One region of the Pontibacter sp. JAM-7 genome, then DNA from elsewhere that is predicted to be linked to it. Evidence: riboswitches for the same ligand, from Rfam matches in the RefSeq annotation. Region 1 holds a riboswitch; the other holds the start of a gene.
The links. Region 1 has a riboswitch for cyclic di-GMP ahead of ACFVYJ_RS12990 (MBL fold metallo-hydrolase). Riboswitches for the same ligand answer to the same signal wherever they lie in the genome.
Positions count from the first base shown of each region.

Region 2: another riboswitch for cyclic di-GMP. It lies ahead of ACFVYJ_RS02415 (Ig-like domain-containing protein); the one in region 1 lies ahead of ACFVYJ_RS12990 (MBL fold metallo-hydrolase).

Region 1 covers NZ_JBLYIF020000010.1:48,262-56,311, reverse strand. Annotated here, with positions in the region: gene ACFVYJ_RS13015 (TRAP transporter permease) at 1-544, opposite strand, end outside; gene ACFVYJ_RS13010 (TAXI family TRAP transporter solute-binding subunit) at 606-1,586, opposite strand; gene aceK (bifunctional isocitrate dehydrogenase kinase/phosphatase) at 1,697-3,436, opposite strand; gene pfkA (6-phosphofructokinase) at 3,558-4,562, shown strand; gene ACFVYJ_RS12995 (DUF502 domain-containing protein) at 4,590-5,240, shown strand; gene ACFVYJ_RS12990 (MBL fold metallo-hydrolase) at 5,230-5,859, opposite strand; cyclic di-GMP riboswitch class I at 6,133-6,207, opposite strand; gene ACFVYJ_RS12985 (MarR family winged helix-turn-helix transcriptional regulator) at 6,422-6,907, shown strand; gene thiC (phosphomethylpyrimidine synthase ThiC) at 6,957-8,050, opposite strand, start outside.
Region 2 covers NZ_JBLYIF020000002.1:37,137-45,186, forward strand. Annotated here, with positions in the region: gene ACFVYJ_RS02410 (COG1470 family protein) at 69-1,379, shown strand; gene ACFVYJ_RS02415 (Ig-like domain-containing protein) at 1,432-3,702, opposite strand; cyclic di-GMP riboswitch class I at 3,766-3,844, opposite strand; gene ACFVYJ_RS02420 (hypothetical protein) at 4,186-4,377, opposite strand; gene ACFVYJ_RS02425 (sigma-54 dependent transcriptional regulator) at 4,555-5,931, opposite strand; gene ACFVYJ_RS02430 (ExeA family protein) at 6,191-7,888, shown strand; gene ACFVYJ_RS02435 (general secretion pathway protein GspB) at 7,891-8,050, shown strand, end outside.

The DNA of each region.
Region 1 (8,050 bases):
TTGCCCCTTTATGTGAGATCACCTCTGGCATGTAAGGGCCGGCAAAGGTGTACAACAAAAACACTGAGGCCACTACCATCAATGGTGGGCCAAGCGCGCGACGTGTCGCCTCAAGCAGCAAGATCATGCCACACACAGCAACCACGATATCGCGCGTGATTGGAGCACCTGCCCGATCTGCCAATTCAGCGTGAAAAACCACCAAATAACTGGCGCAGAAGGCACCCAGCAACGCAAACAACCAATCCTGCCAAGGCACAGAATCAAAGGAAGACGATTTCAGCGCGGGAAACGCTGTAAAAGAAAGAAAAATCGCAAAGCTCAGGTGAATAGCACGAGCTTCGGTATCATTAAAAACTGCAAAGTTGACGATAAATGGTAACGGTGAGGCATACCACAGCTGAAATAATGCCCAGCTCAGCGCTACTAACCATAAAAATTTACCCGGCAGGCCTGCAGGAGATCTGGCTCCCGAATCAGATTGAGCCACCATCTGCTGAACTTCATCAGCAACACTCTGTGCATGACGCCCGGTTTCATCCATGGAGGGACCTCCTCATCATTACCACGATAACAGCCCGGGGACTGACCCCGGGCAGATGCTTTTATAGAAGGCCTGCTTCTTTATAGTATTTCATCGCACCCGGGTGCAGCGGTGCTGACAAACCATCTTTTATCATCTCCTCTTTTTTCAGATTGGCAAAAGCGGGGTGTAACTTACGAAAATCATCGAAGTTTTCGAATACTGCTTTCACCACCTGATAAACAACTTTTTCAGGCACCTGAGCAGAAGATACGAAGGTTGCACCCACACCAAAGGTAATTACATCATCCGGGTTACCACGGTACATTCCACCTGGGATAACAGCTTTACGGTAATAGCTATTATCGCCCACCAGCTTGTTAACCACATCATCATTCACGTTTACCAATGTGCTGTCACACGAGGTAGTTGCTTCTTTGATCGCACCACTTGGATGCCCCACAACATAAACCATGACATCAATCTTATTGTCACAGAGCGCACTGGCCTGCTCCGATGCTTTCAGTTCAGAAGCCAGAGCAAGATCGTCCAGCGTCAAGCCCTTAGCATTCATCAGAACTTCAATCGTCCCACGCTGCCCCGAGCCCGGATTACCAATATTGACCCGCTTACCCTTGATATCATCAAAATCTTTGATGCCTGAGTCAGCTCTGGCAACAACCGTAAAAGGCTCAGGATGCACTGAGAAAACGGCTCTTAAATCCGGGTTAGCGCCCATCTCTTCAAATTTACTGGTGCCTTTGTAAGCATGATACTGCCAGTCAGACTGGGCTACCCCCATGTCCAACTCACCCGCACGAATCGTGTTGAGGTTGTAGACCGAACCACCGGTAGACTCTACGGAACAACGAATACCATGCTCTTTACGCCCCTTGTTGACCAGCCGACAGATCGCACCACCAGTAGGGTAATACACGCCAGTCACACCACCGGTACCGATGGTTATGAAATCCTGCGCCTGAACCGTCGGCACCGCAACAGTCAAACCTACGCCCAATGCAGTACCCACGACTGCGGAAACCAATGTTTTTTGTGCTCGCATCACTCTCTCCCTGCATTAATCAGTCTGACACTGTGTAATATGCTCATTTTTATTAATACGCCACTTATCAGCCTAGTGGCATTCCTAAGATTTTCAAGGAAATCAATATATTAATGTGAGCGGGAGAAACGATGCAGCTGGCGATATGGGAACACATCCACCAGCACACCCTGCTGTACCTGAGATTGCATACTTAACCAGCATTCCACCGATAACAGGTCACCATGTAATTCATTAAACAACCGCCTGACTTTTGGGTGACAAGCCGTTAACAGAGAAAACTCTTCCGGGAACACATCATTTTGACTTACCGAATACCAAGGTTCGCCCGAAAGCTCCTGCTCTGGGTACATAGGTTCAGGTATCCGGCGAAAGTTGCACTCGGTAAGGTACAGAATTTCGTCATAGTCATAAAACACTACCCGCCCATGCCGGGTTACACCGAAGTTTTTAAATAACATATCGCCCGCAAAGATATTCGCCGCCGCCAACTGCTTAATCGCTTTGCCATATTCGTTAATGGCGTTAAATAACGCCGTATCATCATTGCTCGACAGTGCATCATCGATATAAATATTCAGTGGCGTCATATACCGCTCAGTCCATAAGTGGCGAATAATCACCCTGGACTCTTCAATCACCACACTATTGGCAGCCACCAATTGCAGTTCTTGCAATAACGCCTCGGAAAAACGCGCTTTCGGAAAACTGAAGTTAGTAAACTCTTGGGTATCCGCCATCCGGCCTACCCGGTCATGCCGCTTAACCAATTGATACTTTTCCTTCACGCCCTCACGGGTAATCTGTTTCGAAGAGGAAAACCGGTCTTTTATAATTTTGAACACGACCGGAAAAGAGGGCAGCGTGAAAACGGTCATAACCATACCTTTAATACCCGGTGCAATAATGAACTGATCCTCGCTTTGCGCTAGGTGCGCCACAAAACTACGAAAGAACTCCGCTTTACCCTGCTTGTAAAAACCGATCGAACTGTAGAGTTCCGGTATAGACTTTGCGGGAATTAACGTATGAAGAAACCGCACGAATTCAGATGGGATATCGACATCAACCAGGAAATAGGAACGAGTAAAGCTAAAGATAATGGAGACATCATTCTCATCGCAGATCAAAGAATCCACATATAATGCGCCCTGCTCGTTATTGAGAATCGGCAATACAAAAGGAATACTCTGATCAGCAATATGTACCCTACCCACCACATAGGCTGCTTTGTTGCGATAAAACAGACTACGAATAACCTGCACCGACGCGCCCTGCTCCGACAACCTGGCTAACGGCAGAACACCTCGTGCCCGCACCACCAGATTACGAATATCACGACGCAGATTTTCCCAGGGCGCTTGCAACGGCAGATCTTGTAATAACCGGGACAGCAGTCTTACACCACCCAATTCAGCCAATGGGTATGTACGATAGATCGCACCACCCGTATTAATCAGCCGTTCCCGCCAGGATGAAAAAATGAACATGTGCTCATCGTCTATCTGCCGGTGGCGAAAAACATGACAGTACACAGAGTTATAAAAGGTCTCCGCCAGTTCCGGGTCTGTCCGCTGCTGCAATAGCCGACGATAGTAAGGTTTAGCCTTATTCCATAACTCTGGTGTATACAACGCCTCGCCTAACAGCTGCTGCATCTCTGAAGCGGCCGCCACCACCATGGATTCATACAGGTCGATACGCTGTGCTGAAAGCGTTTGAATCGCCCCCCAGTCAGCACCCTCGAAAAAAACCTGTGCCTCCTCGGTTATTTCCTGAAAGTTCAGGCGATACTCCGCAAAATACACCATAACGCTGGCAGCAATTCGCTGATATGGCTTACGTTCCATGCTCGATACTCAAACCTAAGATGTTGGACCGAATTATTCGCACGATAAATTGGATCACATGATGATTCTGTCATGCAGCTTAGATTACACTGAAACCAAACAGCCAGCTGATCATAAGCCGATGTATACCATTCCAACATTTTCTGTAACCCAAAAACCACGCGCCATTGCTGTTTTGACCAGCGGCGGCGACTCGCCAGGCATGAACCCAGCCATTCGTGGCGTCGTGCGCGCAGCACTCAATCAGGATATTCGTGTAGTGGGCATACACCGCGGTTATAGCGGGTTAATCACAGGTGACTTTGAAGAAATGAACTCTGCGTCTGTCACCAATATCGTGCAACGAGGCGGCACCTTGCTGAAAAGTGACCGATGCCTGGCATTCAAAGATGCAAAAGTACGCCAGCGTGGCGCTCAGATATTGCAGGAAAATACAATTGACGCCCTGGTAGTGATCGGTGGTGACGGCTCACTGACGGGAGCTCACTTACTGTGCCGTGAAAGTGGCATTCCAGTGGTCGGACTACCGGGCACCATCGACAATGACATCTTTGGCAGTGATGACACCATCGGCTTTGACACTGCGGTTAATACCGCACTCGATGCCATTGACAAAATTCGTGACACCGCCCTATCTCATGAAAGCCTGTTTTTGGTAGAGGTTATGGGACGCAACTCTGGATTTATTGCCACCCACGTCGGCATTGCCTGCGGCGCGGAGATGATTGTGGTGCCTGAGTATGAAGTTGAGGTCGATGCGATCTGTTTTCAACTGGCGAATAATCGACGTACCGGACAAGGTTCTAGCGGCATCATCGTCGTAGCAGAAGGCCCTGAACCCGGCCTGACATATAGCCTCGCCCACCAACTCGAAGCAAACGGGCAAATAGCCAAGGTCTGCATATTGGGCCATATACAGCGCGGCGGCAGCCCCTCAGGTCATGACCGAGTTCTGGCCTCCTGCCTTGGGGCATCTGCGGTCGATTATCTATGTGCCGGTTATTCTGACATTATGATTGGGGTGCAGAATGGCGCCATCTGTGACACGCCGCTGAAGCATGTCATCGCGAATAAAAAACCGCTTGATCCGACCCTGTTTCAACGCGCACTTCTGTTGCACAAATAAGTGCCACCAATCAAGGAACGTTAAGAGATGAAAAACCCGTTGTTATTTCGCAGCCTAATCAGGTTCTTCTTTCAAGGCCTGCTGATACTGCTACCAGCGGTGCTCACTGTCTATCTCGTCTACCTGATCTTCGCCGCGTTGAATAACACCGTATTTTCAGCCATTGGTAGCGTTATTCAGGTATTTTTTCCTGCAATATCTCCCGGCGCAGAAACAGTGTTACTGGGAGGCCTCTGCACGCTGGCATTAATCATACTGACCGGAGCAATTGCCTCAAACTACCTAGGGGCTATCGTCCTGTCCTGGCTTGACCGCCTGCTGGAAAAGACCCCGGTTGTTAAATTACTTTACAACACCTTAAAGGATCTATTTAAAGCTTTTCTTGGCGATCAGAAAAGCTTTGAGGCCCCTGTACTGGTTACCCTGACACCGGATGGCGCCATCAAGGCCATGGGGTTTATTACCAATGACCAGCTTGATGAATTTGGCTTGGCACAGGACGTGGCGGTTTACCTGCCCCAATCCTACAACTTTGCCGGCAATCTGATTATCGTGCCTAAAGACCGTATAACTCGTTTAGACGCCAAAGCCAGCCGAGTGACCACGTTTGTAGTCAGTGGCGGCATTACCAGTGCGAGCAAAGGGGAAGGCTCTGCGCTGAAAGAGACTACCGAATAAACGGGTTGGTGAGGCGCTCCACACCCAGCTCAGAATTAGGTCCATGCCCCGGAATAAACATGACATCATCACCCAAGGGCAGAATCTTTTCCTTAATCGCCTGAATGAGATCAGCATGATTGCCCCGAGGGAAGTCAGTGCGACCGATGGAGCCCCTGAAGAGCACATCACCAACTAATAACAGCTTCTCCGCAGCATGAAAAAACACCACATGACCGGGCGTATGCCCGGGGCAGTGAATCACCTCTAACCTCTGGTTACCCACTGCCACCTGATCCTGATCATTTAGCCAACGGTCAGGGGTAAAACTATCGCATACGGGAAAATTAAACATCCGGCTCTGCTCTGCCATACCATCGATCCAGAATTTATCATCGATATGCGGCCCTTCCACAGGCAGCTTGTGCGTCTGCATCAACTCAGCTGTGCCTCCAGCATGGTCAATATGGGCATGGGTCAGTAGCACTTTTTCAAGTACCACACCTTCCTCTGTGACCGCAGACAGAATACGTTCCACTTCACCACCAGGATCAACCACAGCCGCTTTTTTAGTCTCTTCACACCAGATCAGCGTACAGTTTTGCTGAAATGGCGTTACAGGAATTGTTCTGAATTTCATAAACTTGTTTGAATTTACTCTTAATCTGAGGGACAAAAACTTGCGCTGAATTTGCTACCATCTGCGTAATATTGCTATCAGCCTACCTTTTAACTGGCGCAGAACCTGCGTCAACTCTAACAGAGTTAGCTGAGAGTGATAAGAAATCCACATACCTGAACTGGTCACATGCAGCATCAACAGTGTTGCAGCGAAACTAAACGGGATGTTTTATACTTGCGGTTTGCTATTGCCGGTGACGATTGGTCCGCACTTAGAAAAAGATCCCTCTCGTTCGGTAGCCAGACCATCCACGTGGGACTCTGAACTTTGCGTCCCGTACTTGCGTACGGTTTGCCTTTATCGAGAGAGGATCCTTTGCTGGAGACGGAAAGCTGATTGAAACAGGACTGGTCCAACCAACAAACCTTAACGTAAGATTAACAGACATCGGTGCAAAAGCAATTTAATCACGATACAATTTTTCATTAAATTGCAAAAAATGCCTAAAAACTTTCCATAAACGACCGATGAAGAATAATATCTTTAAAGATACAAGCTGTTACTAACAGGGAACCCATATATGGAAACCTCTTCCAAGACCCATCCAGCGGACTCATCTGCTGACTTTCTAGACTGTATGCGTCTTATTGAACGTCTACATCGACGGATTCTCGATCTGTTGAAACTTCGTCTAGATTCATTGGGTTACACCGATGTTAACAGTGTGCAAGCCCTGTTGATGCACAATATTTCAGATCGCGAAATGACTGCAGGTGAGTTAAGAACACGTGGCTACTACCTCGGTTCCAATGTGTCATATAACCTGAAAAAGCTAGTTTCCAATGGTTACATAAATCAGGTCCGATCCGAGCACGATCAACGCTCAGTTCGCATCAGCCTTAGCGACAAAGGCAAGGCAATCCATGACCTGGTTCAGGAAATGTTTGATAAGCAGCTGGATCAGATTAATGCTGAAGACGTGATGAATGACACATCATTCTCACAACTAAGCAGTCAGCTGAAGGAAATTGAAAAGTTCTGGGATCTGCAGATCGGTTTTTCCTGACTACAAATTTATTACAAAAAAAGGGCGAACCGCGGTTCGCCCTTTTTTATTACAGCTTGTGATATATCTCGGCACCCGTTGCCTTAAACTCCGCTGATTTATCCTGCATGCCTTGTTCAGCCTGCGCATTTATCGCCGCAACCTGATCGGCATCCAGTTCACGTACTTCCTGCGAAATTTTCATGGAACAGAACTTCGGCCCACACATTGAGCAGAAGTGTGCCACTTTGGCAGATTCCTTAGGCAGGGTTTCATCATGGAACGCTTTAGCCGTATCTGGATCCAAACCAATATTAAACTGATCTTCCCAGCGAAACTCAAAACGCGCCTTGGACATCGCATTATCACGAATTTGCGCACCTGGGTGGCCTTTCGCCAGATCCGCCGCATGAGCAGCAATCTTGTAGGTGATGATACCGGTTTTTACATCATCCTTATTCGGCAGCCCTAGATGCTCTTTTGGCGTCACGTAACAAAGCATGGCACAGCCATACCAGCCGATCATCGCAGCACCAATACCCGAGGTAATATGGTCATAACCAGGGGCAATATCTGTGGTCAATGGACCCAGTGTGTAAAACGGCGCTTCATGGCACTCTGTGAGCTGTTTATCCATGTTTTCTTTAATCATGTGCATAGGCACATGGCCCGGACCTTCAATCATCACCTGCACATCATGCTCCCAGGCGATCTTAGTCAACTCACCCAGGGTTTCCAGTTCAGCAAACTGCGCTTCATCATTCGCATCGTAAACTGACCCTGGACGCAAACCGTCTCCCAGCGAGAACGAAACATCATAGGCTTTGCAGATCTCACAGATATCTTCGAAATGGGTATACAGAAAGTTTTCCTGGTGATGGGCTAAGCACCATTTGGCCATGATAGAGCCACCACGCGAGACAATGCCTGTCATGCGTTTAGCTGTCATTGGTACATAGCGCAGCAACACACCCGCATGAATGGTGAAGTAGTCCACACCCTGTTCTGCCTGCTCAATCAACGTATCGCGAAACACTTCCCAGTTCAGGTCTTCAGCAACACCATTCACCTTTTCCAGCGCCTGGTAGATTGGCACAGTACCGATCGGCACCGGAGAGTTCCGAATAATCCACTCCCGGGTCTCATGAATATTCTTGCCGGTAG
Region 2 (8,050 bases), on a different contig from region 1:
CGAAAACGGTCGTCTGTACCAGCCAAAGTCGCTGGTACAAGCAATCAAAGCGAAAGGAGGGTAGCGGTATGTCCCTGCTTAATAAACACGCAATAGCTGCTTACATTAAGCGGTGCGGCCTGGGATTTGCCGGTGCCGTATTGGCTTTGATGTGGAGTATGACTGCGTATGCGGACCTTCAGGACTACGCCGGAACGGCTACGGTTCCGGGTGGCATTACGCCTATGGTACATGAGGGTAATCTAACTTGTTTAGATCTCTACGGTGATGTACCCGGGTTATTGGAGGTAAAACTTAGCCCGGACCAATACCTGAATAATGATTGGGTAACTATCGTATTGGGCAGTAACAATACGTTTTCCTGGTCGAACTTTCAGGGCACGATACACGGTATTTTTGTTAAGGGTGGTCCGATCGGCGGTAACCTGTATGACTATGACGGTTCCGGCATCAATGCGGATGGTAACCTGCACTCACCAGTTAACCCCCAAAATGGCAAAAACAGTGGCTTAAGCCATATCTCATTCTGCTATTTTCCGGGTGACCCTGATATCGATGTTGTCAAAGACTGTCCTGCAGCACCGGTGTTAGTTAACGGTGGTGCTGATGGTGCAACCTATAACTATGAAGTTACCGTAACCAATACCGGTGACGGTATTTTAAGTAACTTCCAGGTCAATGAGTCCATTGCGGGTTGTAATATCAGTAATGTACCGGTGTCTTTGGCTGAAGGCGCTTCTGCGGTCATTAACGTGGCCTGTACGGTGCCAAGCCCGCTGCCAGCTTCGGGTTATAACGAAGTGACTGTCAGTGCGGATACTGAGTTTGCGCACGAGCCATCAGTTAGCGATGACGGCAATACTACCTGTCCGGATTTTGCGCCGCCTTCTATCGACATCGTGAAATCTTGTGGTGACCCAATGATTCGTCTGGTTGAGGTCCCTCATGACGGTGGCACTATCCTTGGTGTTGAAGCCTGTGTTGATATCACAGTCACCAATACAGGTGCTGATGAAACGCTCACCAATGTCATGCTGACAGATACAGTCGCGTTGGATAGCCCAATGCCACTGCCAAATCTGCTGGCAGGTGAAAGTTACCCACTATCACTGTGTTACTTCCCGGCTGCACCTACCGGCGACACCATGATGTGGGATCCGGGTACCCATTCGGTCTACACCGTACTGGCTGACCTGTTAGATACACCAGAAGCATTGTTCAGTAACACCGCAGGTGTCACTGCGCAGGGTGTGTTCTCGGGTACAGGTGTGTTTGCATCTGATGATGCAGATTGCTCAATCTGTTACTCAAGCACCCCAGGCTTGCCATCGGCTTGTCCGCATCCCGATGACAACCCATACCTGCTGCCTTTACCTTAAAGGTCTGCTGCAATAAGAAAGGGCACCGTAAGGTGCCCTTTTTGTTGTGCAATTATTTGTTGGGGCCCTTGCCACCTTTACCGCCGCCTTTACTGCCGCCGCTGGTGGTGCCATCGCTACCGCTGTCAGACAGTTGGATGGTCACACTGGCGTTGGCGCTCAGGTTGCCATCACTGATGGTATAACTGAAGGTATCACTGCTTTTAAAGCGTTTACCTGGGGTGTAAATCAACTGGTTACCATTGCGGGACACGCTGCCATAGCGGCCTTGATCAAAGCTGACCAGGCTCAGGCTGTCACCCTCTGGGTCACTGTCATTGGATAGTACCGCAATGATGACACTGGTTTTACTGCTGATGGTTACCAAGTCGTTCTGTGCCAGCGGGGCGTTGTTGGCTGAGGCACTGACAGTGACGGAAACAGACCCGGTAGCATAACCGCCCTGGCCATCAGTAACGCTGTAGTTAAATATTTCAGTGCCGCTAAAACCGTTTGCCGGGGTAAACACCAGGTTGCCACCACTGATGGTGACGCCGCCATTTACTCCGCTGGTGCCGGTAATACTCAGGGCGTCACCATCCGCATCATAGTCATTGGCCAGTACTGCAATCGAAACACTGGTATTGGCCTGGGTTGAGGCGCTGTCATTGACTGCCACCGGCGCGTTGTTACTGGCGGTTACATTAACACTGACATTGGCAGAGTCGCTGCCGCCGTTACCATCACTGATGCTGTAGCTGAAGGTTTCAACGCCACTAAAGCCGGTATTGGGGGTGAATATCAAATTGCCACCACTGATGCTGACACTGCCATTCACACCACTGGTACCGGTAATGCTCAGATTGTCACCATCGGCATCGTTGTCATTAGCCAGTACGGCAATGCTTACTGCAGCACTTTCGCTGGTGGTGGCACTGTCATTTTGCGCAACAGGTGCGGTATTGCTGGGTGCTGGCTGGTCATCCATGGCAATGGCAACGGTGATGCCATTGCTGTCATTGGTGACGACATTGACGGTAATGCCCGCGTCTGAATCGGTAAAGCTCTGACCGACTTCCAGTGCCGCATCATAAAGGTCAAAACCAGGCAATACAGTGACGGTTTCCGGGGTCATATCTAACAGGTAACTACTGTTGCCATCGCCTTCAGTTGCGGTGTGGATAATGACACCATTGGCAATGTTTTCAGGGTATTTGTACAGTCCTGGTTCAAACGGCTCACTGTCCCAACCGATAGGCTGACGGTACTCAAGGTAGTACCAGCGTTGTGCGCCGGAGGCGTCAGTGCCACGTGGGATACGCAGTGCTTTAACCTCATTGGTATTACTGGCGATCGGCGAAATTTGGTAGGTGCCAGAGCTGGTCACAGTTGTAATATCGGGCGATACACCATAGTCCAGCCAACCCAGGCGGGTTTTGTTAAATGCATTCATATGGCCAATCTGGCTACCCATGATATCCAGGAAGTCACCGTAGATTAGATTGGTACAACTGGTGGTTTCAGTATCGCCTACGCAGTCCATGGCATGTGCATGGTACAACCCCAGATTATGGCTGAACTCATGTGCGACAACACGGGTGTCCAGCGCCGAGCTGATCCAGGCCCGGGAGGGGGAGCCGCCAATGGTGCCAGCATTGGTGCTACAGTTGCTGCCCGGTGGCAACATAAAGATCAGGTGATCATAACCACTTAGGTTAACGCCGGCACCTGTTGCCATATTCATCGCCAGGTCATCCCAGTTGGAGGGACAGCTACCGGCATAACCATCAACGGGTACGGTATACCAGCCAAACACATTGCCGCTTAACCAGGTTTGGTTATAGGAGTTTTCCTGAATAAAGTCGTTCACCTGAGTGAATACATTGTTATCAACCTGTGCAGCGGACCAGGGTTTGTCACTGGGTTGATCCTGAAAATTCACCATCAGTACTGCGACTTTACGTTCGCCTAAACTACCGCTCAGAATGCCTTCGCTGCCGGCGGACTCGGCACCATTAGCGCCCATGACTATCAGGCTGGTGTCAGCAGCAACGGCTTTATGTCCGGCATCAGCAGTGATGTTATTCAGGATGACTGGTTGGCCTGTTAAAAGATGTTCAGGCAACTCGAGTCCTTGTAGGGAGATACGTTCACCCGTGCTGGTTTGTACGAAGTTGTGCTCACGATAATCACCGGAGGCAAAGTCTTCGACGATTCGGATCAATTGTCCTTCAACAGTAGACAATGCGGGCACTGAAGATTGGGTGCTCGTTTGCAGATAGCCTGCAGAATATACAGTGGCACACATGCCAAGGACAGCAACAAGGGAAAGCCGCTTTTTCATGGGAATCTCCGCAACATTTAAGCTAAGATCCCCAACGCGCAAAATCTGTCGGAAACGCTCTCCTTCGGTAGTTCGGCCATCCTCACAAGGAGGATCCGGAGCTTTGCGACACCCAATTACTCGGGTTGTGCCCTTTCGGAAGAGGATCTTTCAAGGTGGTACTGTTTTCCCACCCGCCTTACATAAGTTTTGTATTGAATTTTGTTACAGCCGTAGCCGCATAATCAGCCTTGATGTGTTCCCCTAACCCGTTCCGCTCGGTGGGCGCCTGCTACCAGCGTCAAACCTGTTCAACGACTGTACAACATGTCACATCTGTGAACTTAGGTGCATCCTAGCATTTACAACTGTACAAGTCTTATACAATTGTGGAATAAAACAAGCGTTTGTTTGATATAGATTAACAACATGTAAACAGCACGGGGGATGCAGTGGGAGGGCAGTTGTTAACGCAGGGAGAAAATAGGGAAGGAGACGCGAAGTTCAGAAATGATCGTGTGGATGGACACTGTCCAGTTCGTCCCAAAGGACAATGAAGACTTCAGACGGGTTGGATTTTTTGTGGTTAGTACGCCGCAGGTGGCGGCCGGCAACAGGACGGAACTGCGCGGCAACTACAGTGCCGGACTCTTCGTCTTCAGCCTGATGCTCGGTACTGGGTAGCAATTCTTTCATATTCAAACCGGTAGCCCCGCTATGGGCGATATTCAATGATGGTGCAAGGAATATCGCAAAGATTGAGCCATATAAAAAAAATGCAATGAAAACAATTGCATAAAATTTAATGCAGGTTTGTGGCCGGTTGAAAATGTAAAGCCAGTGAAACAAAAAGCGGCTTTTGGCCAGCCTGCTTTATTTCAGTCCGTATTTGTCAATGAGTCGGTATAGGGTAACGCGTGAGATGCCCAGCATCTTGGCGGTTTTGGAAATATTGTTATGGGCGTAGTGCAAGGTGCTTTTGATCGCTACCTCTTCGGCTTTTTGCCGTGCCTCATCCAATGACACAACATCTACCGGTGTATAACCAAGATCAAGGCCAAGGTCAGCGGGGGTAATCAAACGGTTTTCAGTCATGACTAATGCACGGCGAATACGGTTGATCATCTCACGGATATTACCGGGCCAGGGATGGCTGTTCATCGCCATTAATGCCTTGCGGGTAAAGCCTTGAGCGTTCAAGCCATATTCATCGGAAAACTTGCGAAAGAAGTAATACGCCAGTAGCTCAATATCTTCAAATCGCTCTGCCAGAGAGGGGACATGGATATTCAGTACATTCAGGCGATAAAACAGATCTTCGCGAAAATGCCCCTGATCGACCGCTTCTTCTAAGTTGACATGGCTGGCGGCGATGATGCGGGCATTCACATGATGACTGTCGTTGCCACCCAGACGCTCGATGGTGGACTCTTCCAGAAACCGCAGTAGATAAACCTGAAGTTCTAGCGGCAAATCACCAATTTCATCGAGGAATATCGTGCCACCCTGAGCGGCTTCAATCTTACCAATCTTCTGTTTATAGGCACCGGTAAAGGCACCTTTTTCAAAGCCAAACAACTCTGCGTGAATCAAGGTATCTGGCAGGGCACCACAATTAACTGCGATAAAAGGTCCCTCGGCCCGGTCGGAGCGTTGATGAATCGCCCGCGCCACCATTTCTTTGCCGGTACCGGTATCTCCGCTGATTAATACCGGGGCATCGACACCGGCGACTTTACGAATACCATCGAACACTTGGCGAATTTTGTTGCTGGCACCCACCATTTCAGAGTATTCGGTGTATTCCTCTGCAGCATCATGCTCTATTGCGCGTAAATAGGCGATGCCATAGGCATGCCCCAGTACGGTTTTCAAAAACCGGAAGTTGTCTTTTAGTGGCAGGGTGAAGTAGTCATAGAAGTTCTCATAGATCAGACGCCGGAATTGGCTATCCAGCAGATCGCGATGTTCAATCAGAGCAATCCAGCTACGGGTGTAGTCGGAATTAATGATGGTAATAATCTGCTCGTGCTGTTCAGGTGTCAGGTTACTGAGGTATACCATGCCGACAAGATAGGGGTAATGCTCCATATGGGATTTAGCCTGATGCAGGTTCGTCACCCGGTCGATCGCCCAGTTTGAAAACTCAAAGGTATCAATGTCGTTTTGGTGATACTCAGCCAAATCTAGATAGAGCGCTTTACGAACCGTCGTATCACTTGGGTTCGCAAGTGAGAATTCCGTATTCATGACGTCACCATTAGGGGGGGCTGGTGCAGCGGGTAATTCCGTCGCGGTATGTCCTTATGTATCTAATTGTAGTTACAGGATGGTCATTATGACTGAAACCTTCGCATGTAAACTGTACACAAGCTGAACAAAATTTAATGAAAACTTTAATAAAAACTTACAGGTGCCCGGTGCTGTGTATATTAATACACAACGAATTAACAATTAGGATGTAAACTGTCATTAAGTCTATGCAGTATTTCTCAGCACCGGGGCCTCGATGTACAACAACTATTTTGGTCTGACAGAAGCGCCTTTTTCCATCGCACCGGATCCTCGCTTCCTATATATGAGTGAACAGCACCGAGAGGCGCTGGCGCACCTGCTATATGGGGTCGGTAGTAATGGTGGTTTTATCTTGCTGACCGGAGAAGTGGGCACCGGCAAAACCACCGTCTGCCGCTGCTTGCTGGAGCAGATGCCGGAGCAGACGGAAATTGCTCTGGTGCTGAACCCGAAATACACCGTTAAAGAACTGCTGTCCGCCATCTGCGATGATTTGGCGATCAGTTACAGCGGCTCCAGTGAGATGAAGGAATATGTTGATGCACTTAATCAGCATTTGCTGGAAAATTATCGCAGTAACCGGCACACCGTATTAATTATCGATGAAGCACAGAACTTGTCGGTGGATGTACTGGAAACTATCCGCTTGCTCACCAATCTTGAAACTAATACGCAAAAATTATTGCAGATCATTTTGATTGGCCAGCCAGAGCTATTGGACTTATTGCAGCGTCCGGAACTACGGCAGTTAAATCAGCGAATCACGGCGCGTTACCATTTAAGGGCATTGCGGCAGGATGAATTGGCAGGCTATATCTCTCATCGTTTGTCCATTGCCGGTGTTGAGTGCCAGTTGTTTCCTGCAGCATCCATTAAGCGCCTGTATCAGCTTACTAAGGGTATCCCACGGCTGGTTAATATCGTATGTGACCGGGCTCTGCTCGGCACCTATGTGCAGCGAGAGAATAAGGTACGATCCGAAACGCTGGGCAAAGCGGCTCATGAAGTGTTTGGAGAAGGCAGCAAGGCACATGCAGTTAAGTCTGGCAGGGTGGGTAAGGTTGCAGGGCTGGCACTCGGTCTGCTGCTTCTGGTTGGCGTTGCCTTTACCCCTCAGGGCCAGGCATTACTGGATCAGTTAACCCCCGCATCGACCGTAGCCCCGGTGCAGCATAAACCGGTTGCTGAGGCGCAGCAGATGCCTGTTGCCTCCGCCGCCAGCGCCGGAGTTTCTGACCATCAAACGGCACAGTCCGAACCGGCTATACCTGAATTATCCAACCCGTCCAACTGGACCTGGCAGGATAACGAACATGCTGCACTGACACAGGTATTGGCTTATCAGGACCTGCTTAAACTATGGAATATTGATTACAACCCACGGGATAATCCCGGTGTTTGTCGGTTTGCCGAAAGCCAGGGATTGCGTTGTATGTTTACTGTTTCGCGGCTGGATGACTTAGTCCGGCTTAACCGCCCGGCAGTGCTAAGCCTGTTTAACCCCCAGGGACAGAAATATTTTGTCACCTTGGAATCGGTACATAAGGACCGGGCCAAGGTCAGGCTGGTGGGCAAAACACATTGGGTAAAATTGGCTGACTTGCAACTTTGGCTGGATGGCGAGTTCGCCGTTTTGTGGCATACACCTGAAGCTTACACGGGGATTTTGCAGCCAGGGGGCACCGGCCCGATGTTGGCCTGGCTGGATGAGCAATTGGCGCTAATTCAGGGTCGCTCACCACTGAATCAGGCACCGGCTATTTATGATGACAGTTTAGTGCGCCAGGTTCGCCGTTTTCAATTGAGCCAAGGCTTAAGCCCAGACGGTGCTGTCGGGCCACACACCGTGATACAACTGAACTCTGCCACTCAGAATAATCTGCCGTTGTTGTATACGGCTGTCGAGGAGTAAGCATGTCTTATATTCTGGATGCCTTAAAACGCTCTGATCAGGATCGGCTCAAAGGGAGTACGCCAGATCTGCAGACACAGCCTGAACCGCCGGTTTTCGTCCATCCACCAGCCCGTAATACGGGTGTTGGACGCTTGCTATTCTGGGCCATGGTTATTGTGC